2 linked regions of the Stieleria varia genome follow. The protein of the gene in region 1 interacts with the protein of each later gene in a pairwise test. Links are inferred from orthologs where the notes say so. Each region holds a gene or a part of one and is shown in the gene's direction. Other genes may lie near its edges. The genes, in order: Pla52nx_RS02545 and gyrA.

What was found.
Region 2: the proteins of Pla52nx_RS02545 (region 1) and gyrA interact in binary tests that used the Escherichia coli proteins (3 or more experiments, as listed by UniProt). The link is inferred for Stieleria varia from one-to-one orthologs.

Annotation. Positions count from the first base shown.
Region 1 is NZ_CP151726.1:697,063-712,768, forward strand. The notes cover bases 8,181-11,367. They hold Pla52nx_RS02545 (DNA gyrase subunit B), read left to right. Parts: upstream 8,181-8,530; coding sequence 8,531-11,167; downstream 11,168-11,367. Other genes in these bases: rnhA (ribonuclease HI), read left to right, coding at 8,181-8,380. Also shown: Pla52nx_RS02515 (GEVED domain-containing protein), read left to right, coding at 1-1,213; Pla52nx_RS02520 (cation:proton antiporter), read right to left, coding at 1,320-2,939; Pla52nx_RS02525 (GrpB family protein), read right to left, coding at 2,952-3,473; Pla52nx_RS02530 (SHD1 domain-containing protein), read right to left, coding at 3,629-5,158; Pla52nx_RS02535 (sensor histidine kinase), read left to right, coding at 5,806-7,782; more of rnhA, read left to right, coding at 7,916-8,180; Pla52nx_RS02550 (peroxidase family protein), read left to right, coding at 11,425-14,691; Pla52nx_RS02555 (sulfatase family protein), read right to left, coding at 14,734-15,706. UniProt on the Escherichia coli protein: DNA gyrase negatively supercoils closed circular double-stranded DNA in an ATP-dependent manner to maintain chromosomes in an underwound state.
Region 2 is NZ_CP151726.1:75,918-91,722, reverse strand. Bases 7,007-10,292 are described here. They hold gyrA (DNA gyrase subunit A), read left to right. Parts: upstream 7,007-7,392; coding sequence 7,393-10,092; downstream 10,093-10,292. Other genes in these bases: Pla52nx_RS00330 (IS4 family transposase), read left to right, coding at 10,248-10,292; Pla52nx_RS00340 (MOSC domain-containing protein), read right to left, coding at 7,007-7,027. Also shown: Pla52nx_RS00365 (hypothetical protein), read right to left, coding at 496-1,446; Pla52nx_RS00360 (hypothetical protein), read left to right, coding at 1,639-2,904; Pla52nx_RS00355 (glycosyltransferase family 2 protein), read left to right, coding at 2,935-3,804; Pla52nx_RS00350 (type III polyketide synthase), read right to left, coding at 3,895-5,022; Pla52nx_RS00345 (hypothetical protein), read left to right, coding at 5,368-6,378; more of Pla52nx_RS00340, read right to left, coding at 6,383-7,006; more of Pla52nx_RS00330, read left to right, coding at 10,293-11,681; Pla52nx_RS00325 (hypothetical protein), read left to right, coding at 12,124-12,288; Pla52nx_RS00320 (sulfatase family protein), read right to left, coding at 12,391-13,968; Pla52nx_RS00315 (3-keto-disaccharide hydrolase), read left to right, coding at 14,425-15,636; Pla52nx_RS00310 (cobalamin-binding protein), read right to left, coding at 15,628-15,805. UniProt on the Escherichia coli protein: A type II topoisomerase that negatively supercoils closed circular double-stranded (ds) DNA in an ATP-dependent manner to maintain chromosomes in an underwound state.

The DNA of each region.
Region 1 (15,706 bases):
GGGAAACACTTTTGTTCGGTTACGAATCTCGTCGGCCGGTGGATTGAACCCAACAGGGATTGCAAGCGACGGAGAAGTAGAAGATTACTCAATCACTGTTCTGGACGGAAACACACAGCCATCCATCGAAGTTGAACTGGCCAAGAATCATGCCTTCATCTCCGAGATTTCCGGCGAGTTCGTTCTGAGTGCCGATGGTCAGGATTTGTTTCGTATTCCCATCGACAGTCTCGGTGAAGTCGTCATTGATGGTTCCAATGATGACGACACATTCGCGATCGACTATTCGACGGGGCTCGATCCTGCTCACGAATATCGATTGGACGGAGCGGCCGGCGACAACGAGCTGAATCTGCTGGGCGATCAAGTCTCACTTGACTTCACCAAGGCAATCACCAGAATCTCGAACTTCGAGCAGATTGATGTTTCAGGGCGGGGCGCATTTTCATTGATCCTCGACGCCTCATCAATTGCATCCTTGTCGCCGCAAAGCGGATCGGTCACGATCGTGGCCGATCGTGACGACGTAGTGAGCGTCGGCAATCCAGACAATTGGCGGCTGGTCGAACTCGATTCTGTCGATGGTCGCTTGTCACTGCGGGCCACGAATAGTGTCTCTGGAGGTTCAGAGTCTTTGCTCCTTGACACCCCACTCATGTGGCACAACTTTCTGCGGCCTAGTGACGTGAACAATGACGGGGTCGCGACGGCATTGGATGCACTAAGGATCATCAATGAACTGGCCAGCCGGACGTTTTCGAGTCGGCTCACCAGTATTTTGGATCCGTCGCTCACTGCGGAGGAATTTCCCGTTGTCTTCTTCGATCACAACCGAGATGGGTTGATCACCGCCTTGGATGCGCTGCGAGTGATCAACGATCTGGCGGCAAGAGCAGCAAGTGGTGCGAGCGGAGAGTCTCCGATCAATGAATTTCAGCGAGTTCAAAGTTCTGCATCAGGAAACCGAAAACAACCATTGACGGATCAGCAAGATCGGAAAACCAACGACGACCCTCTATCGTTCCGAAGCGACGGCTTACCCACAGCGATTCGGAACGTCACGACCGATTCCTCGGTGACACGAGAATCTGTGGCCGAACGCTCTTATCAGCAACAAGTTGATCTGGTTTTTGCTGATGAAGGATCTGTTCTGGTTCAGCGAGGATTGGAGTCAAGGGTGGGCTATGCAGTATCTGGGCTAGTGGTGGTTTAACATGAGTCATCCCCACAAACCGAATGAACTCTTTGAGGTCGCATGAAACAAACTGCGGACTGATGTCGGCAATGAGCCGCGGTTTCGCTTCGGGATGCCATTCCCACTACCGGTTGCGAGACTCTTCTTTCAGCAAGCGGAGCAGAGCGATCGCCGCCTCGCTTTCTTCGGTCACAATGTCAGAAGCTCCAGTCTTTCTGAGTTTCTTGACGCTGTCTTGATAGCGACAGCGAACCAACACGCGACAGTCCGCATTGAGGTGGCGAACTGCTTTCACGATTCGAGTCGCCGCGCCATCATCGGGAATGCAAACGACCACCAATGCGGCTTCGGTGACTCCAGCGCTCACCAGAATGGCTTCGTCGGTCGCATCCCCCGCCACTGTTCGAAATCCTTGTTGAGCAAACGAATGCAGGTTGATGGGGCTGAGGTCGACCATGCACACGTCGTTGCCAAGGGTCTCTAGTTGCGAACCGATGCTGCGACCTATCGGGCCGGCGCCGATGACAATCGCTTGGCATCGATCATTTTGCTGCAGTGGGCCATTGCTGCCGCGCTCCTCCTCTCGGTCAGAGTGTTGCAATCTCAGGCCAAACTTGATCAGCGTCGGTGTCAGTACAAGCGTCCCGATGGCAATGGCGACCACACGATGATAGTCGGTCTCACTTAGAACGCCTGAATCCACGCCGAGCAAGACAAGAACGAAAGCAAACTCGCCAACATGGGCGAGTCCGATTCCCATCCCAAATGCTTGTCGCGTCGGCAAACCGGTGAGTTTCAAGGCGATGGCCGCAGTGACGGCTTTTAGCAGGATGATTACCGGCACGATCACAAGGATGAGCTGTGGCTCGCTGAGTAGCAACCTGGGGTCAAAGATCAATCCGAGGCCAACAAAAAAGACAGCCGCGAAAGTTTCGCGAAAGGGAAGTACCAAGGCGTCAATCTGATGCGACCAGCGGTTCCCGTTGAAGATCAAACCGGCGGCAAAAGCTCCTGCGGCAGCGGGAAGCCCGACAGCATAGGCAGCAAGTGTTACGCCACCCAAAGATACGATCGTGAACAACACGACCAGTTCGCTGCTGCGATAGTTGGCGAACATTGGAATGATCCACTCGGCGAGAAGGTATCGAATTCCGATGATGGAAATGATGAATGCCAACGAGATGGCTGCCAAGGAGACAAAGGCAACAGGCCCCGCGGTGTCTTCGCCACCAGTCAAGAGTGGAATCATCAACAGCAGTGGTACGAGCGCAGCATCTTGAAACAGCAGAATCCCGATTGCCCGTCGCCCATGCGACCGCTGCGCATGTCCGAACTCGGTCAAAGCTCGAAACACCAACACGGTCGAACTGAATGCAAACGCCGAAGCCATCAGTACAGCCGATTGCCATGTAAATCCTCGCCAAGTCAATACGGCTGCAACGGGGCCGGCAACCAGCAACATCTGTGTCGCGCCTCCGATCACGAAACTGGTGCCAAGGCGTTTCAAATCGTCAATCGAAAACTCTATTCCAATTGAGAACAACAAGAAAAAGACACCCACTTCTGCAAAGTGGGCCAGTTGATGCCCTTCGTCCTGCACCCAACCCGACACGCCTCGACCGATGATTGCCCCGACCAGCAAGTAACCGATCAAGATCGAGACATTCAAGCGACGACAGATCAGCGCCGCGGTCAACCCGGCCGACAAGATGATCATCAGATCGTGGACAAGTGACAAAGTCATTTGCAAGGAGGGCTAGAACCCGAGTTGATCCAGTAGGTGGGTGAAGAACATGCTTTTGTCACTTTCGTATTGGTCCGGATCGCCTGCCCCCTGTCGCCAACGATCAACCTTCGTTTCCTCGAACCGTAATGCGGCGTCACGATCGGATCTCAAGTGATCTCGGATTGCCAGACATTGCCGCCAGGGGAGACTATTGATCGTCGTCAACCACACCCGATGCGTCGGCTCCGCATGACGTGGCTTGGTCAGAACGGTGACGCTCGACGACCAAAGGACTCTCTGCGAGCGTTGAAAATTGAGGCCTTCGATCAAGTCACTCGACTCGGCAATGGCCCGTTCAGCGTTCTCGTCGTCGGAAACCCCTGCGATCATGTCGATCACCGGCCGAGAAACCAAGCCTTCGATGGCGGTGCTACCGATGTGTTGCACGTCCGTGACCCAGCCTAGGCAACTATGAAGGATTCCGCTGCGAGTCTGCTGAAACTCTTGACGCCAGCGTGGATCGTAGTGCATCAATCGAATCCGATCAGACATGCGATAACCACTCTCCGAGTTGTGATTCAGAATGCCCATCGACAAAGTTCAAACGTACATAAAAAAAGCGAGTCGGATGCAACACATCCGACTCGCTGTTCGATGGTTCAACAGGTTGATCGTAGCGGACAAGCCGCTCGATGACCACTCAAGAACTACTTACTGCTGAGCAAGGTCAACTTGACCAACTCGACTTCCTCGCGAACCGAATCGACGTAGGATTCGTCGGCGGGGCACAATCGATCGTTGGGGACGGTGCAGGTGCGTCCGTTGTCTTTCAACAAGCGAACGTTGTCAGCATTGATTTCAATCAGGCGACCTTCCACGCGATAGCTGCCCGTGTTGTCGATCCAAGTGCGAACCGGGGTTTCGCTAAGTGGATTGACCGACAGGGCAGGCTTCGCCGAGACGACCTGCAACGCGTCGGAGTCCATTTCGACCACAACATCACCTGCAGTCGGTTCGATCGAAAGCGGCTCGGGCAACTCGCCGACATAGTCAGCATCAGCATCTACTGCACCGAACAAGTCATCCAGGTTGGTGTCCGCCGGTTTGGGCTCCTCAGGGGTCGCTGGCGGATCGCCGAAGATGTCGTCTGATGGAGCAGGCTCTGCAGGTGTCTCCGTGGCAGGTACGGGATCACCGAACAAGTCATCCGCTCCACCGGCAGTCACCGCGTCGGGCTCGGAACCACCGAACAGATCATCCATCGCGGCGTCGGCTGCAGGTGCCTCGGCAGCCGGTGCATCAGCAGCAGGCGTGTCCGCCCCGCCGAACAGGTCATCCAAGCCGCTGGGAGCTGGTTCGGCCGGCGCTGGTTCGGTCGGTGCGCCAAACGGATCAGCCGCTGGTGCGGGCGTTTCAGGCTCGACCGGTGCACCGAACGGATCGGCTTCCGGCATCGCGTCTGCGGGAGCTGGGTCTGCGGGCGCTCCAAATGGGTCAGCAGCCGGTGCCGGTTCAGCGGGAGTAGGTTCAGCGGGAGTAGGTTCAGCGGGAGCGCCAAAGGGATCCGGTTCGGCGGGAGCAGGTTCAGCAGGTGCGCCGAATGGGTCCGCAGCAGGTGCGGGCTCAGCAGGTGTAGGTTCTGCGGGCGCGCCGAATGGGTCTGCCGCTGGAGCCGGTTCAGCTGGTGCAGGTTCTGCAGGCGTGGGCTCAGCCGGTGCTGGCTCCGGCTCGACGGGTGCCGGAGGCGCCGGTGGATTGGGGTCGGCTGGCTCGGGCTCAGCGGGAGTAGGCTCAGCGGGCTCTGGCTCCGCTGGCATCGGTGGTGCTTCGTCCGTCGCTGCCTCGTTCACCGCAGGTTCGGCAGGCGTGTCGTTGGTACTTGGCGCGGAGAAAGTCTCGGTCGGCTCCACGACGATTCCACTGTCGATGATCATGCCATCCATCGGTGCCGACTCGATCATGGGAGTGACACTGATGATAGGATCGGAGCTGATGACGACACCGGTGTCGCATCCACAGACCGGCTGTGGGCTGCAAGCCGGTGCGGGCGGGCAAACCGGTACACATGTGGGCTGACAGACCGGCTGGCAGTACTGCACGGTTTCGGTGCAGGTGTCGGCACAGGGGTCATGTTGATGGCAACGCAGACGCTTCAGAAAGTGGCCTGCTGTTGCGGGACTGATGCCCAGCAGGGCCACCAGACTCAGCACAAGTGTCCAACGAAATAAGGGTTTCACCTTGCGGTTCATTTTTTGGCTCCTCCGCAGACATCCCCTGCGGCTCTGTTATTCATCGAAATTCGAGTGGGACTGGTTTCCGGCAGCAGCAACGTCGGTGACGCTGCAAAGCATTATAGAACAGCTACTTGCTCCCCATTTGAAGGAGTGTTTCCAACAGGAATCTCTTTTCAGACCTCGCTGCCGTCCCAAACACTTTTGCCCAAGACATCAATGCTAGTTCGCGAAAAATGCAGCCACAACCAGTTAAACTGGGTAATCCTCTACGTTTAGCTTGACAATCGGACCTTTTTCGTAAGACAGACGAGACAAGGCATGGTTCTACAGAGGGGTGGCGGCTGTTTTTCGCTCCGTCTGATCACCAGCAAGCCTCTGGAGTGTCCGTTGATGTTCTTCAGAATCGCAGTAGGAAAAAACGTCGTGTCGAGCTCTGCAGAGAGTTGATACTGCGTCCAGTCGTTGTTTGCCGTTAGGATTGACGATGGGACGCCCCCGATCTATCGGCTGTCCGGTCTGTCGGCTTTCCGATCTGCCGGCTGTCCGGTCTGTCGGCTGATGGCTCGGCTCGTCGTCTGTTGGGCATGCATGTTGATCCTCCGTCGGGTCGCTGCATGGCTCAACGCACATTTTTTAAATTCGGGAATTTCATGTTTCGGCTGATTCAAGGCCTGTTCTCATCGATGAGCTTGGAACGCAAGTGTTTGCTGTTCTTTGGCTCTGCGCTCTCCGTACTGATGTGCGGTGCGTTCTTTGTCGTGCAAAAGCTTGGCAAGGAATTGGTCAAGAACACGACACGACAGCGGGCGCAGGACTATGGCGCGGCCGAACTGATGCTGATTCACTCCGATGCGATTTGGTCGAGTGACGCATCCGAGGATGCGGTGAACATGAAGTCACAGACATTGGCCAGCTTGCGAGAGGAGTTGCTCAAGAAGGACATCGAGTTTGAAATATTGGGCTTGGGTGATGCGATGCGGTTTGACAACTTGCCGCCCTTGGAGCCGCCCACGGATCCTGCCGAGCGTCAACTGCTTCGCAACCTCGAACCGATGTTTCGAAACCAGTTGGCCCAGCGTATCGCCGAAGTCAGTGATGTGATGGACCCGGTGGACTTGGCGGAGAACGAGCCGATGAGCAGGATCGGTTTGGCGGGCGCGCAGGTCTTTGACGATCTGGGGCCTGTCGACGACCGGTATATCTACTACAAGCCGATCTTTCCCAAGAACACCTGCATCCCCTGTCACGCGCCGCAGGACGGCATCGGAGCACTGACCGCCGGCACGGATCCCTACGAGCAAGCCGAGCGGGCGCCGTTCCGAGTCATACGTGTCAGCATGCCGTACCAGGATACGCAAAAGACGACGACGTGGATTCGCGCGATCGTGATCGCGCTGGCCATGTTGATCGTCGCCGTGACGCTATTCGTTTTGCATCACATCGTTCGCTACCTGGTGTTGCAACCTCTGAGTCACCTTCGCGACGTCAGTGACGCCATCACGCACGGTGACACCAATCAACGCGCGTTGATCGACAGCGAAGACGAGTTCAGGGAACTTGCCGACGCTTTCAATCGGATGCTACGTCACTTGACGGAGTCTCAGGCAAAGATCCAAGAGTACAACGATGAGCTGGACGGACGCGTCGACCAGTTGGCTCAACTGAACTGGCAGTTGTATGAAGCCAACCGGGTCAAGAGCGACTTTTTGGCCAACATGAGTCACGAGCTGCGTACCCCGCTGAACAGCATCATTGGGTTTTCTGATGTCTTGCAGGGCATCGACTCGCTCAATGAAAAGCAGCGACGCTACGCACGGAATATCCAGCAGAGCGGCCGCTTGCTGCTGGAAATGATCAACGACATCCTGGATCTTGCCAAAGTGGAAGCGGGCAAGATGGAAGTGCGTCGCAGCGAATTTGATCTTTCGCGATTGGTCGCGGCACAGTGCGATATGATTCAGTCGTTGTCGGAAGAGAAAAACATTTCGTTGTCGATGGAGATTCCGGACGGCTTGCCGCAGGCGACGCAGGACCCCAACAAGCTTGGTCAGATCATCAACAACTTGCTCAGCAACGCGATCAAGTTCACGCCCGAGGGCGGAATGATCACGGTCAGAGTCGCCGATTTACACGACGGACGATTTCGCTTGCAGATCACGGACACTGGAGTGGGGATCGCCGCGGAAGACCAGCCGATCATCTTTCAGAAGTTTCGTCAGAGTCGCAAAGTGCTTGATGGCGAAGGCCTCACGAGAGAGTTTGCCGGCACCGGGCTTGGTCTCTCGATCGTCAAGGAGTTGGCGAAGTTGTTGGGTGGCGAAGTGGCGTTTGAGAGTGAGTTGGGGCGAGGCAGCACGTTCTGGGTGGATTTGCCATGGAGGTTGAGTCAACAAGCAACGCTCGATTTGAGCATCCCGATGCCTCAGCCTCCTGCCCATTTGTTGCCCAGTCCAAAGTCATCGACGGCCACCCCGATTCCGACCGGGCCGAAAGACACGTCGTCCGACACAGCCGCCAATCCTGACGACGCATCAGAGCCCGATGCTTCCCATCGCGATGCCTCAGAGCCTGAGGATTCAGAGCCCGAGGATTCAGATGTTGACGTGACGCAGGCGTCGGCATCATGACAGAGAACTTGCACGGGGTGATCTCACGCCCAGGCAACCAATTGCAGGCAACCAATTGCAGGCAACCAATTGCAGGCAACCGGTTTTAGACAACCGATTCCGTGATCACCGGGCAGGGGTTAAAACATCGGTCATGAAGAAGGTTCAACTCTTTACCGATGGTGCATGCAGCGGCAATCCCGGTCCGGGCGGCTGGGCGTTCATCTTGCGATGTTGCAAGACGGACAAGGAACTTGAACGCAGTAGTGGGCAAGCCGAAGCGACCAACAATCAGATGGAGCTTCGCGCCGTGATCGAAGGCCTCAAAGCGCTTTCGGAGCCCTGCGAAGTCACCTTGTATGCCGATAGCACCTACGTCTTGCAGGGCATGAAGTCGTGGATGGCAGGCTGGAAAAGCCGCGGGTGGAAGCGCAAGGAAGGCTCCAGACTGGTCCCAGTCAAGAACGTCGAATTGTGGCAAGAATTGGATCGATTGATGCAAACCCACAAGATTCATTTTGAGCATGTCAAGGGTCATGCTGGGCATCTGGAGAACGAACGTTGCGACGAACTGGCGGTCGCCGCGTACCAGAGGTTCCTGCCCCACGGAAAAGCTTGAGTTTTCGCGAGAAAACGCCGGAATTTTCGTGCCCGAACCGTCTCCAAATGGGCCAACCCACGTCGCGGATCAGCCCGTCAATCGCTATACTGATCCCTCAGCATCGCCTGCCGTGGCGATCCCTTGTTTTCGCCTCCATCGTTGGCATCCATGAGCGACGTCCCCTCCTCTGATCCCTCCTCCGTCGGGAATCCTTCATCTGGGCATCCCGTCTCTGAGTCGCAAACAATTCCCCCTGTCTCGGTGGCCAAAGCCAAAAGCGCGAACTCCGAGTACCACTCGGAGGATCTGCAGCACCTTTCCGACCTCGAACACGTCCGCGAGCGACCGGGCATGTACGTCGGCGACACTGACCGCGGTGGTCTGCACCACCTCGTTTCAGAAGTCGTCGACAACTCCATCGACGAGGCCATGGCGGGGTTCGCCACGTTCGTCTCGGTCACCGTGCATAACGACGGCAGCGTCACCGTGGAGGACGACGGCCGAGGCATTCCCGTCGAGCGTCACGAGCAACTCTCCGCGGAACACGAACGTGATTTCAGCACGCTTGAAGGCGTGATGACGGTGCTGAAGTTCGGTGGCAAGTTCCAAAAAGGGGCTTACCAAACTTCCGGCGGTTTGCACGGCGTCGGCGTCACCGTCGTGAACTTCCTCAGCCAATGGGCCGAGGTGGAAGTCAGCCGGGGTGGATTCACCTGGCACCAAGAATACAAGCGAGGCGTGCCGACGGGCGATGTCCGCAAGGGACGTGAAACCAAACGTACCGGTACCAAGACGACGTTCAAGCCGGACGCTGAAATTTTCTCAAGCGTCAAGTTCAGTTTCGACACGCTCAATCGACGACTCCAGGAACTCGCTTTCCTGAACTCCGGTGTGCGCATCAAGTTCCTGGATGAACGCAATGGTGAAGGCGGTGATTTCTGCTACGAGCGTGGTGTGGTCGAATTCGTCGAACACCTCAACCGTACTTCCGACCCGTTGCACCCCGACATCATCTCTTTCGCGGGTAGCCGCGACGACATCGAGTACGAGATCGCACTGCAGTACACGACCGAGTACTCCGAAAGCGTGCAGTCCTACGTCAACAACATTCACACCGAAGACGGCGGAACGCACGTCAGCGGATTTCGTGCCGCGCTGACGCGGACGTTGAATCACTACGGCAAAAAAGAAAACCTCTTTAAAGGCAATCCGCCCACCGGCGATGACTTCAAAGAAGGGCTCACCGCGATCATCAGCGTTCGCGTTCCCGAACCGAGTTTCAAAAGCCAGACGAAGAACAAGCTCACCAATGCCGAAGTCGAAGGCATCATGAACATCGTCGTCGGCGAAGCGCTTGCTGAGTACCTCGAGAAAAACCCCAAGTCGGCCAAGACGATCGTCCGCAAAGCCATGTTGGCCGCCGACGCTCGCGAAGCCGCTCGTAAAGCCAAAGACCTGCTCCGAAAACGCAAGGATGCGTTGGGCGGCGGCGGGTTGCCCGGCAAACTGCGTGACTGTATCAGCAAAAAGATGGAACGCTGTGAACTGTACCTCGTGGAAGGTGACTCGGCAGGTGGATCTGCCGAAGGCGGACGGATGCGAGACTACCAAGCCATCCTGCCGCTCCGCGGTAAGATCATCAATGCCTACAAAAGTCGCGAAGACAAGGTGTTGGCCAACGAGGAAGTCCGCTCGATGATCCAAGCCATCGGGACCGGTATCGGTGCCGATCAGGACATCTCCAAACGGCGTTACAACAAAGTCATCATCATGACTGACGCGGACGTCGACGGCAGTCACATCCGTACTCTGCTGCTGTGCTTCTTTTATCGCCAGATGTATCAGTTGGTCGCCGAAGGACACGTATTCGTCGCTCAACCGCCGCTGTTCCGTGTCTCCCACGGCAAGACACGATACTACGTGCAAACGGAAGAGGAGATGAAGTCACAGTTGCTCGATCGCGGTCTGGCCGACACCGTGTTCGAGGCCGAAGACGGTCGACGGATCGAAGGTGACCAAATGCGACGCCTGTGTATCACGCTGGCGTCCATGGAAGACGCGATCGTGGCACTGGAACGACGCGGAGTCAGCTTGCGTATCCACACCCAGAGGCTCGATCCGGTCGCCAACAAGTTGCCCGCACTGCTGCTCACCCACGGCAACGAGGAGCATTGGTTCCACACAGAGGACGAAGTCGATAAGCACCTGCGCGCTCGAAATCTGATGCTCGACAGCGAGCGGATCATCGAAGAACAGGCCCGTAGAGAAGAGCAGGCCCGCAAAGAGGAGCAGGCCAGTGAAACGGAAGGTGACACACAAGCTGAAGCCGCCGAAGAAACCAAAGCCGAAGCGCCCGCCGAACCCGCCAAGGAAATCGCTCACTTGGCCGAGTTACACGAAGTCCGCACGATCAATAGCGGTATCGAGGATCTCGCAGAAATCGGTTTCAGTGTCGACGACCTGATTCCCGCGGATCGAACCGGGATGACGACGCCGCGATTCGAGTTGATCCGGGGCGAAGACATTCGTCGCTCACTGGTCGACCTGCGTGAGTTGCTGCCGGAAGTCCGCGCGGCGGGCGAAAAAGGATTGTCCGTCACTCGCTTCAAAGGCCTGGGCGAAATGAACGCCGAGGAGCTTCGTGAGACGACCCTCGACCCGGCCAATCGAACGCTCGTCAAAGTCAACCTCAAGGACGCAGGCGCGGCCGACGAAATGTTCCGCCTGCTGATGGGCGACAAAGTAGAACCGCGTCGAGAGTTCATCGAGAAGCACGCCTTGGATGTGCGAAATCTGGACGTCTGAGCGAAATCTGCTCGCAAGCGACATCCGGTATGTCGCTTTCTCCCTCATAACCGTTCGAGTTCAGTCGTCTTTGACGACTTGATCATCCTTTGGTCTGTCCCCGAGTCGCGCTGAATGAGCGCATCTGACTTGGGCGACCTGTTCCTCCGATCGCATGACACGTCTTTGTGAGTGTCAGTCGCCTCCAAACATTTCAGGCGTTTCGTCTCGCCCTGCACTGTTTCGACAGCTCTTCGATCCACCGGTACAGCACCACGATGTCATCACCTAAGAACTCGTCCAAACGTCAACCGACTCAAAAGTCGCCCTGGAGCGTCTCCGCACTCGAAGCCCGAATGATGTTGGCTGGCGACGTGGCCCCGGCCATCGCATCGTCCTGCTCAGGCGAAACCACTCCCGCGTGCGTTTCGACAGACATCGCTGAACAGACTCACTCAGAATTCGGGTCCGGTGATCTGGTCATCATCGATCCGAGCATCTCTGACGTCGAACAACTCACGAGCGGGATTTCTCCCCACGCTGAAATCGTTTTCCTGAATCCCGAACAACCAGGGCTGCAACAGATCACACAGATACTGCAGTCACATCGTGAAATCCGCTCCATTCATCTGTTCGCTCACGGTCGATCAGGAGAGATTCAACTGGGCAACCAGCGAGTCAACGAGTCGACACTCCAGAAAGAACACTCGCAACTGAATCAATGGCGTGACAGCCTGTCATCAGATGCAGACATCCTGATCTATTCCTGCGAGACCGGCAAAGGCACGGCGGGAGCAGACTTCATCCAGCGACTTGCCGCATTGACCGGAGCCGATGTTGCTGCGTCGATTGATCTGACAGGAAACCAACAGCAAGGCGGCGATTGGGAGCTGGAAAGACAAGTTGGCAAGATTGAAACCGCGGTGGCAATCGACGCCACCACTCGCCGCGACTATCGACACGTCCTGCAACTCTCCGTCATCGCGGCGGGAGCCACCGGCGAAGAGATCTTTTCCGTTGAAGTCGCCGGTGAGAAACTCGGGACCTTTCAAGCCACCACGGAGATGCAGACGTATCAACTGGAGATCGACCCAAACGTCTCATTTTCTGACGTGCGAGTCGTGTTCGAGAATGATCTTTACGACGAAGCCGCAGGGTACGATCGAAACCTGATCGTCGACAAGGTCTTGCTCGACGGTGTCTCCATGGAAACGGAAGACGCCCGTGTGTTCTCGACCGGCACCTGGACCGCCGATCTGGGGATCTTGCCCGGGTTTCGGCAGACTCAGCAGTTGCACGCGAATGGATTCTTGCAGTACGGATTCTCCACGATCGGCGAAGTCGCTCGGATGGACGGCAAGGGAAACAATCTGGAAAACCAACAATGGGGAACATCGGGCGACCAGTTTTTGCGACTCGCTGATCCGGCATACGCGGACGGCCTGAACCAACCAGCAAGGCAGGATCAACCAGACGGCCGCTCCATCAGTGATCAACTCTCCAGTCAAACCGAATCGGTCGAGAACGATCGTTTCATCTCGTCGGTGTGGTTTCAATGGGGACAATTCATCGATCACGACATCACTCGTTCGTTCTCACTGGATCGAAGCCTGCCGGTTGAATCGTTCGACATCAACGACCAATTCGCCTTCAATCGATCAGCCTACGATTTGAGCACGGGAGTGGATTCTCCACGGGAGCAAATCAACCACATCACCGCATTCATTGATGGCAGCATGGTGTATGGCGACGAGGAAGGTCGTGCCTCCGTCCTCCGGCAACTTTCCGGTGGGCGGATGTGGTCCATCGAAACAGAGCACGGTGAACTGTTACCACCCAATCATGTCGGCTTACCCAATGCCGCGCCTCCTACGCCAGAGTTCTTCGTCGCCGGTGATGTTCGAGTGAACGAAAACATCGAGTTGACGGCAATGCAAACTTTGTTCCTGCGAGAGCACAACCGCATTGCTGACGAATTGGCGGCAACAGAATTCGCTGATCGTGACTTGGATGACCCTGCGGTCGACGAAGAAATCTTTCAGCGTGCTCGTCAATACGTCTCCGGATTGATCCAGCACATCACCTACAACGAATTCTTGCCGAGCACACTCGGTTTCAGCGCCATCGAGACGTATCAGGGCTATGACTCCACGGTCAATCCCCAGATCAGCAACGAGTTCGCGACCGCAGCGTTCCGCTTGGGGCACTCCACCCTGGCAGATCAACTGATTGTTGATCGCGACGGCAACACGATCACGCTCGCCGAAGCGTTCTCTAACCCGAGGTTCGTGATGGAGAACGGCATCGACGGCATCCTGGAAGGAATCACGCGACAAAAGATGCAAGAGGTGGACTTGCTGGTGGTCGATGGTTTGCGAAATGCACTCAACGACGGACCAGACGGTTTTGACTTGGTAGCCCGCAACATTCAGCGAGGTCGTGATCATGGGCTCGCCGACTACAACACGATTCGCCAAAGCATCGGACTCGGTCGTGTCGAGAGCTTCTATGAAATCATGACCAACGAAGACGTCGCTGCGAAACTGGAGTCGATCTACGGATCTCCCGACAACGCCGATCCGTGGGTTGCGATGATCGCGGAGGACCATGTGCCGGGTTCCAGCGTCGGTGAAACGATTCACGCGATCATGGTGGATCAATTCACACGATTGAGAAACGGTGATCGTTTCTACTTTGAAAACCAGATGTCCGATAGCCAAATCGCAGAGATCAAATCGACTCGACTGTCCGACATCATCACGCGAAATACGAATGCGGAGGTTCAATCGGAAGTTTTCTGGACGCCTGACACCTTGGTGTTTCGGAACGGCTTGGACAATGAATGGTTGATTCGCGATTTCGGTGACAACGGCGGCGCGGAAGTGGTCTTTTTTGGCCAGCAGGGCGTGCGAGATCCGGATGATCGAACCGAAACCATTCCCGTCCAGCGTGACACGCCGGTCAACGCGGTTGTCGTTGCTGGGATCAACGAGAACAGCGACGGATTCTTTATTCCTAACGCACTCGTTCCCGTACCGCAGGCTGAGCTCGGCGTGGATGAGTTCATCGTCACTGCCGATATCGAATTCTTTGAAGGCTATGGGCTCGGCGGAAACGACCGGTGGGTCATCCAAAGTGATGTCGCATCCGTCTTTGCATCCGGCGACGACGGTGACGATACGCTTTCGGTAACCGCCAGTTCCGAGAGTGAAATCCGACTGACTGGCGGCAACGGGATCGATCGAATCACCGTCGATGCACCTGCCGCGAGTTTGGTGGATGTCGATGGAGGATCCTCCGTTGACGACGTGGACATTCACGTGTCCAAGCAGACCGAACTGATCCTCCGTGATGCGGAGGACGCAACGATCACTTATGCCGAGGACAAAGACACCGGTGACGACAACGACGGGGACTCCCAGGATCACAATCGCAAGCATCGCTGGAAGCATCACTTTGCATCACACCATCACGATTCCAATTGGTGGAAGCCTGGCTCCTGGATCGAGTACTTTCGATCCAAGTCAGGATCGCTGTGGTCATGAGGGTGGTTCATCCTTCTGACAGCTCAGTGTGCCCCAACCGGGTCAGCGTTTGCGTTTCTTGCCCGCTGGCGGTTTTGTGAACGCGTCGGTGAAGGGCGCCGATTCGAAAATCGGATCGTCGGTGACACGAGGATCGCCGGTGGATTTCAATTCACCCATCAGACGGTCATGAAGTCGGCTGCGAACATCCTGCGATTTGGGATCGCCTGCGAGGTTTTCTAAACAATGCGGATCGGCTTTGATGTCGTACAGCTCAAACTCGGGCGGACGACCGAAGGCGTAATCGAATGACTTGGGGTCTTCGTCTCGCCGGGTCGCCACCCAAGCCTTCGTCGGACTGGCGTCCATGTCGCCGAATGCTGCGAAGGTATTTTCTCGCAGGTCTTCGTAGGACGGCATCGGTCCCTCCGGTTTCCCGAGTCCAGGGCCGGTCCCCATCGGCCAACGTTCCGGTTCAAAGTTGATCACGTACAGATACTGATCGGTGCGAATGCCACGTTGGGGATAGGGTTTGAAATCCGTGCGAGCGGCGGCAACGTGACGTTCCCGTCCAAAGAACACCGCATCCCTCTCGGCGTCTACGGTTCCGCTTTGGTCGCTTTTCAAGACGTTGATCAACGATCGCGCCGTCATGTTGTCCGTCGGTTTCACACCGGCGGCTTCTAAGAACGTGGGTGCCAAATCAGGCAGCGTGACGAAGTCGTCGACCACGCGTCCCGGCGTCTGAATCCCGGCCGGCCATCGAATCGCGAGCGGAACCTGAGTGCCCAAGTCGTACAGGTTGCATTTTCCCCGCGTGACACCGGGGATGCCGTGGTCACCGCTGACGACCAAGATCGTATTGTCGTACTGGCCGATTCGCTTGAGTTCTTCGATCAGCACACCCAGCCCAGCGTCGAACGCTGCGACTTCGCCCAAGTAGTCGGCAAAGTCCTCGCGGACGACATCAACGTCGGGCAAGAATGGTGGCAACTTGCCTTTGAGAGAATCCGGATCAATGCCCCAAAGTTTCTTG
Region 2 (15,805 bases), 620 kb from region 1 along the record:
TCCGTGGCGAGCAATTTCACGACTCAATCAACTGGGCGATCCAACCAGGCTCCGCTTGGCTGAAGCGCGGCCCAAGGCCGAAGGCTGGGCTGTTCATAATTTTGTGTTGACATTGTTTTTTCAGTCCATGTTTTTGTCCCATGCATCGCAATCAGAGTGAGCCTCAGGCGCTAGCCGTGGGCCGGCACCACAATCCGCCTCAGGCCCACGGCTAGCGCCTGAGGCTCATTGGGGGCCAACAGCCTCAGGCCCACGGCTAGCGCCTGAGGCTCACTGGGGGCCACTAGCTGCGCCGGGAGAGGTGACAGAAACTTGCGGAGCGCCATAGTGCCACAACCCCAAATTTTGAACAGCCAACGGCGGAAGGCCCTGTTTGACCCGCAGCCGAAGGCGCAGGCGGAAGCGGCGTATGATCCCGTAAGGCAAACCGTGTGGTGGCGTCTCCTGCGCCTGCGGCTACGGGGCAAACGAAGTGATGCACCGCCCACAGCCGGTTCAATCTTTGGACAGATCCCAAGCGGTCAACCAAGTGGTCTTGGTTGCTTTCATTTGGAAATCCTGCTCCAGACGCTTGGCCATGTCTGACAGGTGACCGGCACCATAAAAGACGGCGATATTCTCTTTGCCGGCATCCAACTCTTCCTTCAAGATCTTAAAGGCTTTGGCATTTCGTCCCTTGATCAGGGTGTTTTCGCCGTTTTCGTCATTGATGCCGGTGGTGACCGATTCCATGTCGATCAGTTGACGCGCCATGACTTGTTTCATTTTTTGGCTGCGATTGTCGCTGAACATGGCAAACAGCATCCCAACATCGCCGCTACTGGACGACTGGGAGGCAAGACCAGCGCCCATCATTCGTGCAACCATTTTCCAGACGGCATCGCCGCGGCGTTCCAGGTCCTCGGAAAATTCTTCGGGGCTCATGTCGGCGTGACGGAAATTCTCCGCCATGTAGTCGATGCGTTCGAGTTGGTACTGCAAGTTCAGCATGTCCTTCATGCCGGTTTGCATGGAGGCGAGCATTCCGCGTCGGCCTTTGAGATCTTCGGGACGAATACGCGTGCCATCGGGAGCGACCAGTTCGTAGAGCACGGTTTGATAGGTGCCCAGCCGCTGATCCAGATCCTTGTAGTAGTCTTTTTCGCCGATATGGACGACACCGACCAAGTCGACCACCGCCCCGTCATGTCGGCTCCCCGGCTGGCCTTCGAATCGAACGATCGCAGTCTGCAACGCGTGTGGCTTTCCTTTTGCGTCGTTTTCGATCCGCAGATACAGTTCGGACTCTTTCTTCGCCGCGTCCGCCTTGGCCTGATCGCCGCCGTCGGCTTTCTTTTCCGTCGCGGATTCTTTTTCGGCAACCGGAGCGACTGCGGATTGCGCCAGCCCCATGGCTGCATCGGCAATGGAGGCAAAAACAAACAGAAGCAAAACGATCCAACGCATCGGGAGAGCCTTTGGAGAAGCTGGGAAGTCTGAAAGATGATTATGGCAGCATTGTGCCGCATCACAGGGCGCAGCATTATCAAAAGGATAGCGCCTGGCGAGCTCCACGGCAACGCAGAGTTTGCTGGGGAAATATTGACTCCGCTGGCAAAAATCGGCTACCACCGTCATTTCGTCCACCCTCACCCCATCTTGGCAGAAAACGGCCCGCGGATGCACCTCAAGACGCTGATCCGGTATCCCATCGATATTCGTCGGGCCCGTCGAATGCTCGCCTCTCGCCCCGACGCGTTGCTCCACCCGTCACTCCGGTCGACGGATTCCGGCGTCGGAACCGGGGGACGTCCGGTCGTGTTGGATCTGACAACCACGGATTTATTGATCGACTGTGGTCGACACTTGATGACACTGGCATGCTGGGCACAGGCGATCGGGTCACCGTTTTCGATCCGCTGCTCACGACTGATCCTGTCAGCGGTTGCCAGAAAGATCCATGGTCGGGAATTGCTCAGTGAGACCGCGGTGCGGTGGTTGGACCCATCGAGCACAGATCGTGAAAATCAGATTCCCGCCGGTGCTCTGGTGCTCTGCGATGCGGAGCCAACCGCGTCACGCGTTGGTAACCATCTGGATTCGGGTGTGACGCGATTGCAAATGCTGATCGGACGCGACATTGATCGCTCGATCCCGGTGATGCCCTATCCGATGCACCCAGCGACATTACAGCAGCTTGCGACAACCGACTTGGAATCACTGCGAGCAACCCCACGTCGCTGCGGAGTATTCTTTGCCGGAAACCAGAAACGCAAGTACGGCGATGACAAGATGCAGCATGAGTTCGGCGTCGTGCCACGATTGGAACTCTTGCAAACTTTGAAACAGAATTTCGCCCCACACATCGCAACACGCCCGTGTGACGACGACGCGACCTGCCCGCGGGGGTTGCCGGTACGCGACAGAATCGTTTTGGTCGACTCGCGGGAACACAGCATCCCCGCCTCGAACTGGCTGACCACGATCGCATCGGCCGAGTTCTTTTTGTGTTGCCCGGGTGCGGCACAACCGACCTGCCATCATTTGATCGAAGCGATGAGCGTGGGAACCATCCCGTTGATTGAGTATGGAGACCGAATGACGCCGCCGCTGGAGGACGACGTCAACGCGGTTTGTTTTTATGGCACCGATGGGCTGGTCACTGCGATCGATCGCATCGAGAGCATGTCATCGGCACAGATCGCGAGACTGCGGCAGGGAGCCATCGCGTACTACGAGCAACATTTGTGCGGTTCACGATTCATGCAAGCCTTGTGTGATGAAACAATCGACCTCTCCGGCGGCCTGATCTGCGTGCCGTTTCATGAACACAACCTTTATGACCATGAAGCTGTCCCTGCGCTGGGCAGATCATCACCGCCCCAATCGTCACCCGGCAAGACCCGGTCTCGACAAGTGGCATGAATCGCAACTCAGCAAACCAACAGGCTCATTGTGACTGACGATCAAACCAACGACAGAAAACCTCGTCGGATCAGCGTGGTGCTCAGCACGTACAACGCGCCTGCATGGTTAGAAAAATCCCTGTGGGGATACGCGATGCAGACGTATCATGATTTTGAATTGATCATAGCCGACGACGGATCGCGATCCGAAACCCGCGACATGATCGAGCGAATCCGCGAGCAGACGCAGATGCTGATCCGGCACGTTTGGCATCTCGACGATGGGTTTCGCAAATGCACGATCCTCAATGAGGCGATACGGGCGGCCAAGGGCGACTACTTGGTGTTCTCCGACGGGGATTGCATCCCGCGTCCCGATTTTCTCGCCCAACATCACGCCGCAGCTTGTCCCGGACGCTTTCTCTCAGGCGGATACTACAAGCTGCCGATGTCGGTCAGTGAAGCGATTTCCGTGGACGACATTCGTAGCGGTCGAGCGTTCTCGGTGTCTTTCTTGCGTTCCAGCGGGTTGCCGTTCTCACCTCGTTGGTTGAGGTTGAACGCGAGAGGAATCTGGGCTGACTTTCTGAACCGGGTCACGACGACCAAGCCGACTTGGAATGGAAACAACGCGTCGGGCTGGACGACGGACATCGTTGCCGCCGGCGGTTTTGATGAACGCATGCGTTACGGCGGCGAAGACCGCGAGTTGGGCGAGCGATTGGAGAACGCGGGCATTCGCGGCAAACACGTGCGATACCAGACCGTTTGCCTGCACCTGGATCACGCACGAGGATACGTCAACGATGCGGATCTGAGGCGAAACCGTGAAATCCGCGACGAGACGCAGCGAACAGGCAGAACACGAACCGAGCACGGTCTGCAGGTGTCTGCAGAGCGTTCTCAAAAAGTTGCCTGAGAGACACGTACCGTCACTTCAGCAAAGCGGCCCCGACTTCGCAAAGCGGCCCTACTTCAGCAAGGCGGCTCCGACTTCGCAAAGCGGCCCCTACTTCAGCAAGGCGGCTTCGGCAACCAAACCAGGTCCGAATCCCAGCAGCACGCGAGGTCCGTTGCGTTTTTCACCGGCTGCGGCTTGCTGAGCAAGACATCGTTGCAAGACGAACAGCACCGTCGGTGAAGACATGTTTCCCAGTTCGCTGAGCACTTCGCGAGACACGGTCACCGAGTCGGTCGGCAAATCCAGCGAGTCGACCACAGCATCCAAGATGCGAGGGCCGCCGGGGTGCACGATCCAATCTTGGACGTCATCGAGAGTCAGATCGTGTTTTGCCAACCAAGCCTGCAACCAAGGACGCAGGTTTTCATGAATCGAATCGGGCACGGCACCACTGAGTCGCATCTCGAAACCGTGGTCGCCGACCATCCACGACATCTTGTCTGTCGTGTCGGGCAGTAGGCACGACTGGGTATCGGCCAACGTCAGCGGATGCATTTCGTTGTTGGACTGGTTGTTGATCACAACGGCCGCGGCTCCATCGGCGAACAAAGCATTGCCCGCCATGGCTTCGGCGTCCCAAGTCATTCGATAGTGCAGGCTGCATAGTTCGACGCAACACATCAGGATGTTGGCATCGGGGTCAGCGGCGGCGAGTCCACGCGCGGCGCGTAGTCCGTTGATCGCACCATGACATCCCATGAATCCGACATGCACACGCTGCGTCGACCCGGGCAATCCGAGAGATTGCAACAAGTGGATGTCGACACCGGGAGCAGAAAACCCTGTGCAAGAAACAGTGACCAAGTGCGTGATGTCTTGCGGGGAGACGGGGCTAATGTCCAGCGCGGCGCGACTGGCACGTTCGGCCAGCGGCGGAGCAAACTTGGCATAGAGGTCCATGCGATGTCCGGTCGGCGGACCATTGCACACTTCAAAGGCCGTTGCCACCGAACCGCCGTCGGATTCGACATGAGCCCCCTTGGCCCACTCGTAACCGGTTTGCCACGGAATCGCGGTGCGTCGCGTTTTCACACCGGACTTGCGAAAGAGAGTCCTGAGCAAGCGTTCTTGCTTAGGGCTATCACAGATCACTTCACTGGACATCGCCAACGCGTCTTCTTGCGCAACCGCGCCCGCTGGCAATGCTGTGCCCAGACCGACAATGGAGCACTGCATGGAACGTTGCCTTTATTGTAAGGATAAGAGAGAACGGGAGCGGCCCAATGGAGACCTGCTTTCGGTCTGGCTAAGCGGCCAAGCCGCTTAAGTGTTACGGCACCTTGCTATTCTCAGTCAAATGGTCACCTGTTGACAAGTGACTAAGCGCCCGAATCGGGGGGTAACGGCTGATTGGTCGGCGTTCCCACAATCGCCTGAATGCTGCCATTGCTGTGAAAAAGAATCTTTCGTAATCGAACAGTGGATCGGCAAACTTGGTCAATTCGCAAGGATTTCCTGCCGATAATTTACTCTTGGACCTTGCGAAGCGACCCATTCGCTCGAAAAAGGGAGGGTTCAGCGATGAAAACGATTTCGGTTTTCGCCGCCTTGTTCGGCGTTCTCCTGTTTCACTCGACGTCTCGTGCACAACGGACGCCACCCGCTGAGGGTCTTGACTTCACGCGTCAGGAACCTCCCCGTTCAGACTTCTTTGCCGAGAACGGGATGGCACGATTTCGGCTGCGATCAGGCCGACTGCACTTGGATCGGTCTTGCTATCGCAAGGGCTCCGCTCAGTTCGCGGTCCCGCCAGAGAACGAAGAGTTCACCGAAACGATCTCCGTGATGGCGGCACGCGGATTACCGTCCATGCACTACAGCGTGAATCATCCCGAACAACGCATCAGTGTGTCGGTTCAAGACGCGACGTGGATGCGAATCGAATCAACACTCACAAAGACCGGTGAGCAAGCGATCTTGGAACAGCCACATCATGGCGAACTGGTCTGGACCGTACAGCGTGGACAACTGAACGAGAAGTATCGCGGTGCGTCGCTGATTCACCTGCTGGCGCAAGATTCAACCGGGATCAAGCTGCATTGCGGCGATCTGTTTCGACAGCTGCTCGACGGTCGATGTCTGATGCAGATCCATCATCAAACTCAAGTCGAGTTGATGGGACAACTGGAAAACATTCCTGAGATCTCGGACACAGCGGTGGATGAACTGATCGAAGGTTTGCGTTCGGACCGCGCATCGTCGCGAAGACATGCGATGAAACAGTTGTTGCAGTTGGGACGGCCCGCTGCGCCAATGTTGCGCAAGGTCCTGTTGTCGAATGATCTGGAGATCGAGCAACGGGAACGAATCCAGGAAGTTCTCGCTCAGATCCTGTCAGTTGAGGATGACACCCCGGCGTCACTTGCGTCCAGCTTGGCCAACGATCGTGAACACTGGCGACACGTGGCGCATCGAATGACCGATGCACAGATTCGGCTGGTGGACCAGCGATTGACGGGTTTAAACCTTGCTCATGTCGCGGGTTTGGACGCTGACTCGCCACGCGACAGGATTTCTTCGCGGCCGCGATAGCGGTTTAGGCCAAGCTGGATTTCCATTCATCCGACAACTCGGTGATGTTCATCAACTCGATGACGGACAAACGTTCCGACTCGCGGCCGAACAAAACATCGTTGGCTCGCGCGACCGTCCAATCAGGGTGAGGACGATCTGTCAACGAAAGTGTATCGCCTGCTTGCAAGGTTCCTGGCGACAGCACTCGAACGTACCAACCGGTTCGACCCGTTTGCGCGACCAGCTTGGTCAGCGTCTTGATTTGCCAACGGCGTGAGATTTTCCAACAAGGTTGTCTCGGCTGACTGACTTGAAGGACACAGTCGCCTGCGGTGTAGACGTCGCCTAGGTAAACCGAGTGTTCGTCGACGCTGGCGAGGGTCAGGTTTTCGCCAAAACCGCCAGCAGCCCACGGATGACCGGGCAGTTCAGCCGACCAACTCTCGTAGTGGCTCGCGGCGTAACACAGGATCGCTTTCTCGGGCCCGCCGTGAACTCTCGTGTCCGCGACTTCATCCCCGATGATGCCCGTCGGGGACACGGTGACCTTGCCGGCTAACGGCTGCTTGTCAAACGCGCTGGTCCAGTGGCATTGAGTCACGTCACGCGTTTCCGGATCGCCTTCGCTGCGAACCGTGCCGATCTGGATGGACTGGATGGTGATCAAGCGACGAAACCGGTCGAAATGGAGTCATAGGTTCGGTCCCATTGTGGCTCACCAAGGGCATCTGGGCAACGCCAGCGGTGAGCGTGCCCTCGTTGTGACAATGCACGCCAAATGGTACAATCTCTGGTTCAAAATGAACGCTATTTTTACGGCCTTTTGGGCCGTTTTGACCTCCTCGCTAGGACACCACGTTGGCTGACGAAAACGAACCCGTCGATGGCAACCAAGACGAAGAAGAGAACGGTGCGTTGACCCCTGGCGCGGGCGGCGGTTCCGACGACGGAGGCTCCGGCACGGACATTCCGGCGGCCTCCGGCGATTTCGGCGGCAGCAGCGACGGCAACGGCGGCGCTGGGGCGCTGCGGATGATCGATTTGCCCATCGAAGACGAGTTGCGGGACAGCTATTTGACCTACGCAATGAGCGTCATCGTCAGCCGAGCATTACCCGACGTGCGTGACGGATTGAAACCGTCGCAGCGTCGAATCCTGGTCGCCATGAATGACCTCAATCTCGGCCCCGGCAGCAAACGAGTCAAATGCGCAAAGATCTCCGGTGACACCTCCGGTAACTATCACCCGCACGGTGAAAGTGTGATCTATCCGACGCTGGTTCGGATGGCACAAGAATGGAACATGCGTGCCCTGCTGATCGACAAACAGGGAAACTTTGGCAGCATCGCCGGACTCCCGCCGGCGGCCATGCGATACACCGAAGCTCGCTTGAGCGCCGTCGCCGCGGCAATGCTGGATGACTTGAAACTCGACACAGTCGATTTCATCCCGACGTACGACGAAGTACGGACGGAACCGACGGTTCTGCCAAGTAAATTCCCCAACCTGCTGATCAACGGCAGCGGTGGGATCGCGGTGGGCATGGCGACCAGCATTCCGCCTCACAACCCGACCGAGATCTGTGACGCGGTCATCAAGCTGATCGACGAACCCGATACGACCAACGAAGAACTCTTTGACATCGTTCCCGGTCCGGACTTCCCCACCGGCGGCATCATCTGCGGTCGCGCAGGTATCCGTCGCGGCTACAAAACAGGTCGCAGCACGATCGTCGTCAGGGCGAAGTGCAGCGTCGAGGAGATGAAGGGAAATCGGCATCGAATCATCGTTTCCGAAATCCCCTATCAACAATACCGCGACCGCGTGGTCGAAAAGATCGCCGCTCTGGTCAACGGCGATCGTATCAAAGGCATCTCGGGGATTCGCGACGAGAGCGATTTGAAGGAACCCGTGCGTTTGGTCATTGAACTCAAACGCAACGAAGATCCCGATGTGATCCTCAATCAGCTCTACCAATTCTCGCCGCTGCAGGACACGTTCTCACTGATTTTCTTGGCCTTGGTCGATGGCAAACCCCGCGAGTTGACGCTCAAGGAAATGCTGACCGAGTTCATTCGTCACCGAGTCAGTGTGATTCGCCGACGAACACAGTTCTTGTTGGCCAAAGCACGCCGACGCAAACACACGGTCGAAGGATTGTTGTTGGCCCTGGCCGACATCGACCAAATCATCCGTACGATCCGCGAAAGTCGCACGCAGGCGGAAGCCAAAGAGCGATTGATGGGCATCGAGTGCCCTGCATCGATGATGCAACGAGCATTGGGCGACGAAGGATTCCGGCAGTTCCAAATGGAACGCGGCGAATCCGACACCTACACTCTGACCAGCGTGCAGACGGACGAAATCCTCCGCATGCGTCTGGGCCAGTTGGTCAACTTGGAACAAGAAAAGCTGACCGAAGAGCACGCTCAATTGCTTGCCGAGATCACCGATTACCTGGACATCCTGGCCAAGCCAGCTCGGGTCTACGCCATCATCAAGGAAGACCTGGAGGAGATGAAGCGTCGCTTCGGCAGCAAACGACGCACACAGATCACCAACGAGGAACTCGGCAACATCGATTTGGAGGATCTGATCACCGAAGAAACGATGGTGGTGTCGATCAGCCACGAAGGGTTCATCAAACGCACTCCGTCGAGCGTCTACAAGTCACAACGCCGTGGCGGCAAAGGACTCAAGGGAGCCAAGGTCGGCGACGAAGATCCGATCGAGCACTTGTTCGTCGCCAGTACCCACGCCTACCTGCTATTTCTGACCACGACTGGCAAAGTCCGCTGGCAAAAGGTCTACGACCTGCCGCAACTGCCCCGTGATGCCAAAGGACGCGCAATCGTCAATCTGCTGTCGTTGGACGAAAACGAAAAGATCGCCGCCTGCCTGCCCGTGCGTGATTTCAACCAGGATGGTTTCTACGTGACAATGGCGACCCGCAGCGGGTTGATCAAAAAGACACCGCTGGAACAGTACAGCCGTCCCAAACGTGGTGGCATCATCGCGATCAAATTGCGTGAAGGCGACGAGTTGGTCGACGCACGCGTCGTCGGCCCCGGCGACGAACTGGTCCTCGTGACCCACGGCGGAATGGCGATCCGGTTCAAAGAGTCCGACTCTCGCCCGATGGGCCGCAACACCTCCGGTGTCAAAGGCATCACCCTGGTCGGAGACGATGGCGTCGTCGGCATGGTGGTCGCCGATCCCGAGGCCACGTTGCTGACGGTCTGCGAAAAAGGCTACGGCAAACGCACCCTGTTCGGACCCAATGCGATCACGGAAGAGGGTGAGTCCGAAAACGAATCCGAGAGCAGTAGCGGGTCGGCACGGTACCGAACACAAAGGCGTGGCGGGAAAGGTCTGCGCGACATTCGCACCAGCGAACGCAATGGACCGGTGATCGCGATCACAAACGTGACCGACGACGACGAAATCTTTTTGATGACCGCCAAGGGCAAGCTGCAGCGGATCAAAGCCGCCGACGTGAACGTCATCGGACGCAACACACAAGGCGTGCGGATCATGAGCCTGGATGATGGCGACTCCGTGATCGCTGCCGTCCGTGTTCCACCGGAGGAAGACACCGGCGAAGAAATCCCGCTTGCCGACATCCCCACAACACCGCCCGCTGAGGGGCAAGCTGATGGAGCGACGGTTGCAGACGCCGATGCACCGGCAATCGAAACCGATGGAGAATCGACGACTCCGTCGGACGAGTAAGCCACACCGGGCTTGCCGGCTCACACACGTCAGGTCAGTCGCGGATGCGACGACAGCATACAGCCTGGGGCGCGAGCCCTCTTTATCCTACACATCTTTTTTTCTACCCTTTGGTCGGTTGGAGTCGACAAAACACTTCCCCAGGGATCGGGACAATGGCAAGCTGGATAAAAGATGAGCTTCGGACTTTGGATTTAGGTGATAAGCGGCGGGAGCGACGTGTCGCCCTGATTCTTGAGCAACAGTCCGAGATTGCCGAATCTACGCCCAGTGCGTGTAAGGACAACGCGAAACTTGAGGCAACCTACCGTTTGGTAAACAATCGAAATATCCCTGTGGACGGCATTCTCAAAGCCCACAATGATGCTTCAATCGCTCGCACCGCCGAGCAACCGGTCGTCATCCTATCCCAGGATACCACCGTCTGTGATCTCACCAAACCACAGCGGCAAGTCCGCGGGGCCGGGCCGTTGGAGAGTCGGGACAAATTCGGTTTCTTTCTGCACCCACTCTATGCGATCACCGAGGATGGACTTGTTCTGGGCACGGTCGATCAGTGCATTTGGACGCGTGATGACATCAAGACGGATCTGAACAAAACAGAAAAAGTCAACCTGCGACGCCAGCAAGCCTTTGAAGAAAAAGAAAGCTACCGTTGGCTGGAGATGTTTCAAAGTGGCGAGCAAATCGCACTGGCTCATCCCCAGACGCACTACATTGGCGTCTCGGACAGCGAGTCTGATATTTATGAATTGCTAGCGCAAACCGATGATCTGGCGGCCAACTATGACTACGTCATTCGTGGTTGCCAAGATCGCACAGTGCTCGATCAAGGTGAAACCAGGACGATCTCCGAAGTGATGCAGGAGACGGAGTTTCAGTTTCAGCGTGAAATCGATTTAAGCGAGCGAAAGTCATTAATTATCGGAGAAACGCGTGCTCGTCGGATGAGTCGCAGTGCCCGGGTAGCATCGATTTCGATTCGTGCCCGGCAGGTCACTTTACGCGGCCCGGCACGCCCTGGTGGTCGTGCTCCCGACGTGACGATCAATGTTGTCGAGGCCGTCGAAACGGACGCACCCGAAGGCGAAGAGCCGATCCGCTGGTTACTTTTTACATCGCTCCCCATTTCGACGATCTCGGAAATCGAACGAGTCATTGGTTCTTATTGTCGCCGCTGGGACATCGAACTGTATTTCAAGACGCTCAAGAGCGGCATGAAGATTGAGAAGCTGAAGTACGAGCAGATCGATACATACGTGCGTGCGGTGACGCTTTTGATGATCACTGGGTTTCGAGTCGAGCAACTCAAGACCGCCAATCGAGTTTGTCCGCAAGTCAGTTGCGAGCGTTTCTACGATGCCAGTTTTTGGAAGGCGACGTACCTCGTGGTCTTTGCCGGACGTGAGGTTCCCGAAACACCTCCCACGATCGGCGAATGGATGCTGGTGGTCGCCAAGCTTGGCGGCTATCTGGACAAGAAAGGCCAAGGCCCGCCCGGCTCCACAACGATCTGGCGAGGAATGCGGAAAATCGAGTCGTACCACGAAGCTTTCCTCGCCTACAAAAGGCTCATCGGAGATGTGTAGGATAAAGAGGGCGCGAGCCCCAGGTGAACACCGCCCGATGCCGCCAACAAGCCGCGGAGCGGCGACAGATTGCATCCGGACCACCGCGTGCTGTGGGCTGCACCAAACGTTTTATGCTGTCGCTGCTCCGCAGCTTCTGGGCGGACTCGCTTGCAGAAACATGGGGTTGGCACCCCATGCTGTATGCTGTCGCTGCTCCGCAGCTATCGGAGCTAACTCGGGGTGCGCTGGCTTCGCCGCGACCCCAGGCTATGTTGTTTTACCACTTCGTGGTCGGTTTGGAGAATATGTGTCCTCTCCCGTTGCCAAAATCACGCGAAGCGATGATTGCTACGTGGATTTCGCGACACTTATTTTCCGCACGTCCCCCGCAGGATGACGCTCGACGACAGATTTCGCAATCTCAGTCGATCGTGTCGAACAGTTGATTTGAGGGTTGGAGATGCCGGTAGCAGCTTCGTTTGACACCCAAGGGCCGACGACGTTTTCTGGATTGCAAACCGCTTGGTCGCACCGCATCACGGCTGAGCGTGATGCCTACCTAGCCATCCATGACATGTCTGCAACTCCTTTGCAACGAGTCAATCCAGTGTTCTTCATGGTTTGACGCTCAGTACAGACATGTTCAGTACAGAGATGTTAAAAGCCCTGGGCTTTCCAGCCTGACCTACTCCCCATGTACGTCAGGCTAGAAAGCCTGACGTACTTGTCACTTTTTGTTGCGTTGGTTCCGTTGCCTGGCACCCAAGTCGGTGTCTTCAGGAACCGCGAACTGTTTCCTCAAACGCTCCAGCTCGTCAGCCAAACGTTTTTGTTGGCTCATGTGCTCGCTGCTGCCGTAGACGTTTTGCAGTTCGTTGGGATCGCTGGCCAAGTCGAACAGTTCCCAGTCGTTGATCGCCTTGCCCTCCAGGGCGTAGTAGTGGATCAGCTTGTGCTTTCCATCCGTCACGCCGAAATGTCGGGCGACGTTGTGGGCACCCGGGTTCTCGTAATAGTGGTAGTAGAAAACCTGACGCCAATCGTTCGGCGTGTTGCCTTTGAAAATCGGCACCAGGCTTCGTCCCTGCATGTCACCGGGGATGGGAACGCCGGCTATGTCGAGAAAAGTCTCCGCGAAGTCGAGGTTGGAAACGATGTCGTTGTTCGTCGATCCCGGTGCGATGGTGCCCGGCCAACGGGCCAGCAAAGGTGTCTTGAGTGACTCTTCGTACATCCAACGCTTATCGAACCAGCCGTGTTCGCCGAGATACCAACCTTGGTCGGATGAGTACATCACCACCGTGTTGTCCGCCAGTCCCGCTTCATCGAGATAATCAAGGACTTCGCCGATCCCGTCATCAACGCTTTTGACGCAACGCAAGTAGTCTTTCACGTAGCGTTGATATTTCCACTGAATGATTTCCTTTTCCGTCATATCGGGCTTGGCTTTTTCGAAGGCCTCGTTCTTGGGACCGTAGGCAGCATCCCAAACCTTCTTTTGCTCATCGTTCATGTTGCCGTAACCGGCAAGTTTCAGGTCTCTCGGAGTCAAGTGTTCCTTAATCGTCATCGACTGACGACCTGCCGACTGCGTGCGCCCGTCATAGTTGTCCCAAAGCGTTTCGGGTTCGGGGACCGTCACGTCGTCCAGCCAATGGAGATACTTTGGCGCGGGTCTCCAATCTCGGTGCGGTGCCTTGTGTTGATACATCACCATGAAGGGCTTGTTCGGATCACGTTTCTCCTTCAGCCACGACAGTGTTTTTTCGGTGATGATTTCGGTCGTGTAACCGGTATGCCGACGCGTCACCGGCTTGCCGTCTTCGCCGGCCGTGATCATCGGCGGATTGTAGTAGGGTCCCTGACCTTGCAGGATGTCGTAGTAGTCGTATCCCTGTGGGGTGGAAACCAAGTGCCATTTGCCGACGATGGCGGTCTGATATCCTGCGGCCTGCAACAGCTTGGGAAAGGTTTGCTGATCGCCGTTGAATCGATCTCGGTTGGTGGCAAATCCGTTGAGATGGCTGTACTTACCTGTTTGAATCACGGCCCTGCTGGGACCACAAATCGCGTTGGTCACATAGCATCGATCAAACCGCATGCCTTCGCGAGCGATGCGATCCATGTTGGGTGTGCTGACGCGTGACGGGTCATATGCGCTGAGCGCCTGCTGGCAATGGTCATCGGTAAAGATGAATACGATGTTGGGGCGATCGGCCGCAAAGGCGTGGACGGACAGCATCGCGATCGCCGCATAGACGGTCGCAGCGATCATCGATCGGGTCGAATGAAGCATCTGGATCATGGGAGCAATTTGTGAGCTGGGAGGGGGGGAATGGATGGGCGGGTGATTCGCAGAAACGCATTCTAATCGTAACGCCTGTCACGCCCCAAACGTCGCTTGGGGGGCAATCGTGGGTTTTTTGAGCCCCATGCTGGCCTCGGCAACAGCCCGCAATTAGGCTTGTGCTGTGCCTAGTGCATCGTCCAGTCTTAGAACGTGGGTTCGATAAATGAGCCGTTTTGGCGTTAGCCACGGTTTTCGTGACACAACCGTGGCTAACCCCAAAATCAAGACTGGACGATGCACTAGACTCAAAATCCCGCCTCGGTCAGCCTCACGAATCCATCACCCCCGCTCGAGCCTCACAGACTCATGCCCAATCGTCCCTCCCCACTCTCGATCTTTCGATTCGTTCCGAAATCATCTTTGGCGTTGACGTTCGCTCTCGCAGCAGTTGCCGTCTGCTCAACCAGCGCAATGGCACAACGATCAGGCAAGGGACCCGCGTTCACGTCTCCGCCAACCGACGACCCCAACTACGCATTGCTGGGTGAATTTGCGGGAGCGATTAAGACCGGAGAAAACCAGTACGAGCCCTTGGCACTACAGATCCGACCGATCGGCGGAGATCAGTTCGAAGCCATTTCCTTCTGGGGTGGCTTGCCCGGTCAAGAAAAGCACAAGCCCGAGATGACGAAGATGATCGGGATCCGCAGCGGCGACTATGTTGTTCTGTCCGGCGGACCCTGGGCAATCTTTGTCGAGAAAGATCATTGCCTGATCGTGGATCGCAAAGGCGACAAACTGGGACACCTCGACCGAGTCGAACGTCAAAGCCCGACCTTGGGCGCCACACCGCCCGCGGGAGCGTTGGTGCTATTTGATGGCACGAACGTTGATCAGTTCGTCGGCGCACGCATGACGGACGATGGGCTGTTGATGGAGGGTGCCGAAATTCGTCCCATGCTGCAAGACTTCAACATGCACGTCGAGTTCCGACTGCCGTACATGCCTCAGGCTACCGGCCAATCGAGAGGCAACAGCGGCTTGTATTTGCAAAGCCGCTATGAATGCCAAGTCCTGGATTCCTTTGCCACCGAACCGGTGTTCGATGGATGCGGAGCGTTGTATCGATTCAAGGCACCCGATCTGAACATGTGCTTGCCGCCGCTGGTCTGGCAAACCTACGACATTCAGTTCACCGCGCCCCGCTGGGCCTCCGACGGCAGCAAGATTCGTGGCGCTCATATCACCAGTTGGATCAACGGCGTCAAAGTCCAAGACAACGTTTCCTTGCCGAACAAGACCGGTGCTGGCAAAGAAGAAGCACCGTTGCTCTTGCCGATCCACATTCAAAACCACGGCGATCCGGTTCGGTTCCGAAACATGTGGGTAATCGACCGTGGATTGACCACGGTGGAATTCCCGGTCACGAAAAAAGACGATCCCAAACCAGAATCGCCCGAGAAGAAATCAACTGAAAAGCAGTCTGCGGAAAAGCAGAAACCTAGCGCCGCCTCGGACAAAGAAGATAAGAAGCCCGACGCAAAGCAAGAGAAACCTGCAGAAGCAAAGAAGGACAAAGCCGAAGCCAAACCGGCAGAGACCAAACCAGCTGCAGAAAAAACATTTGCACCCGCAAAGAACGACAAAGCGGCTGACGAAAAAGCCGAGGCTGCCTCAAAGTAGGTTTGGGATCCGATAAGCTGCCGGCAATCCTGGCGGCAGCGGATGAACCGTTGGGTGCAACGCGTGTGCGATGAGCTCCAAGCTGTCCACCAAACGCGGGCCGGGTCGGCTGAAGTAAGCCGAGCCGTCGACCACGTAAACACGACCTGAACGCACGCATCGCAAGTCC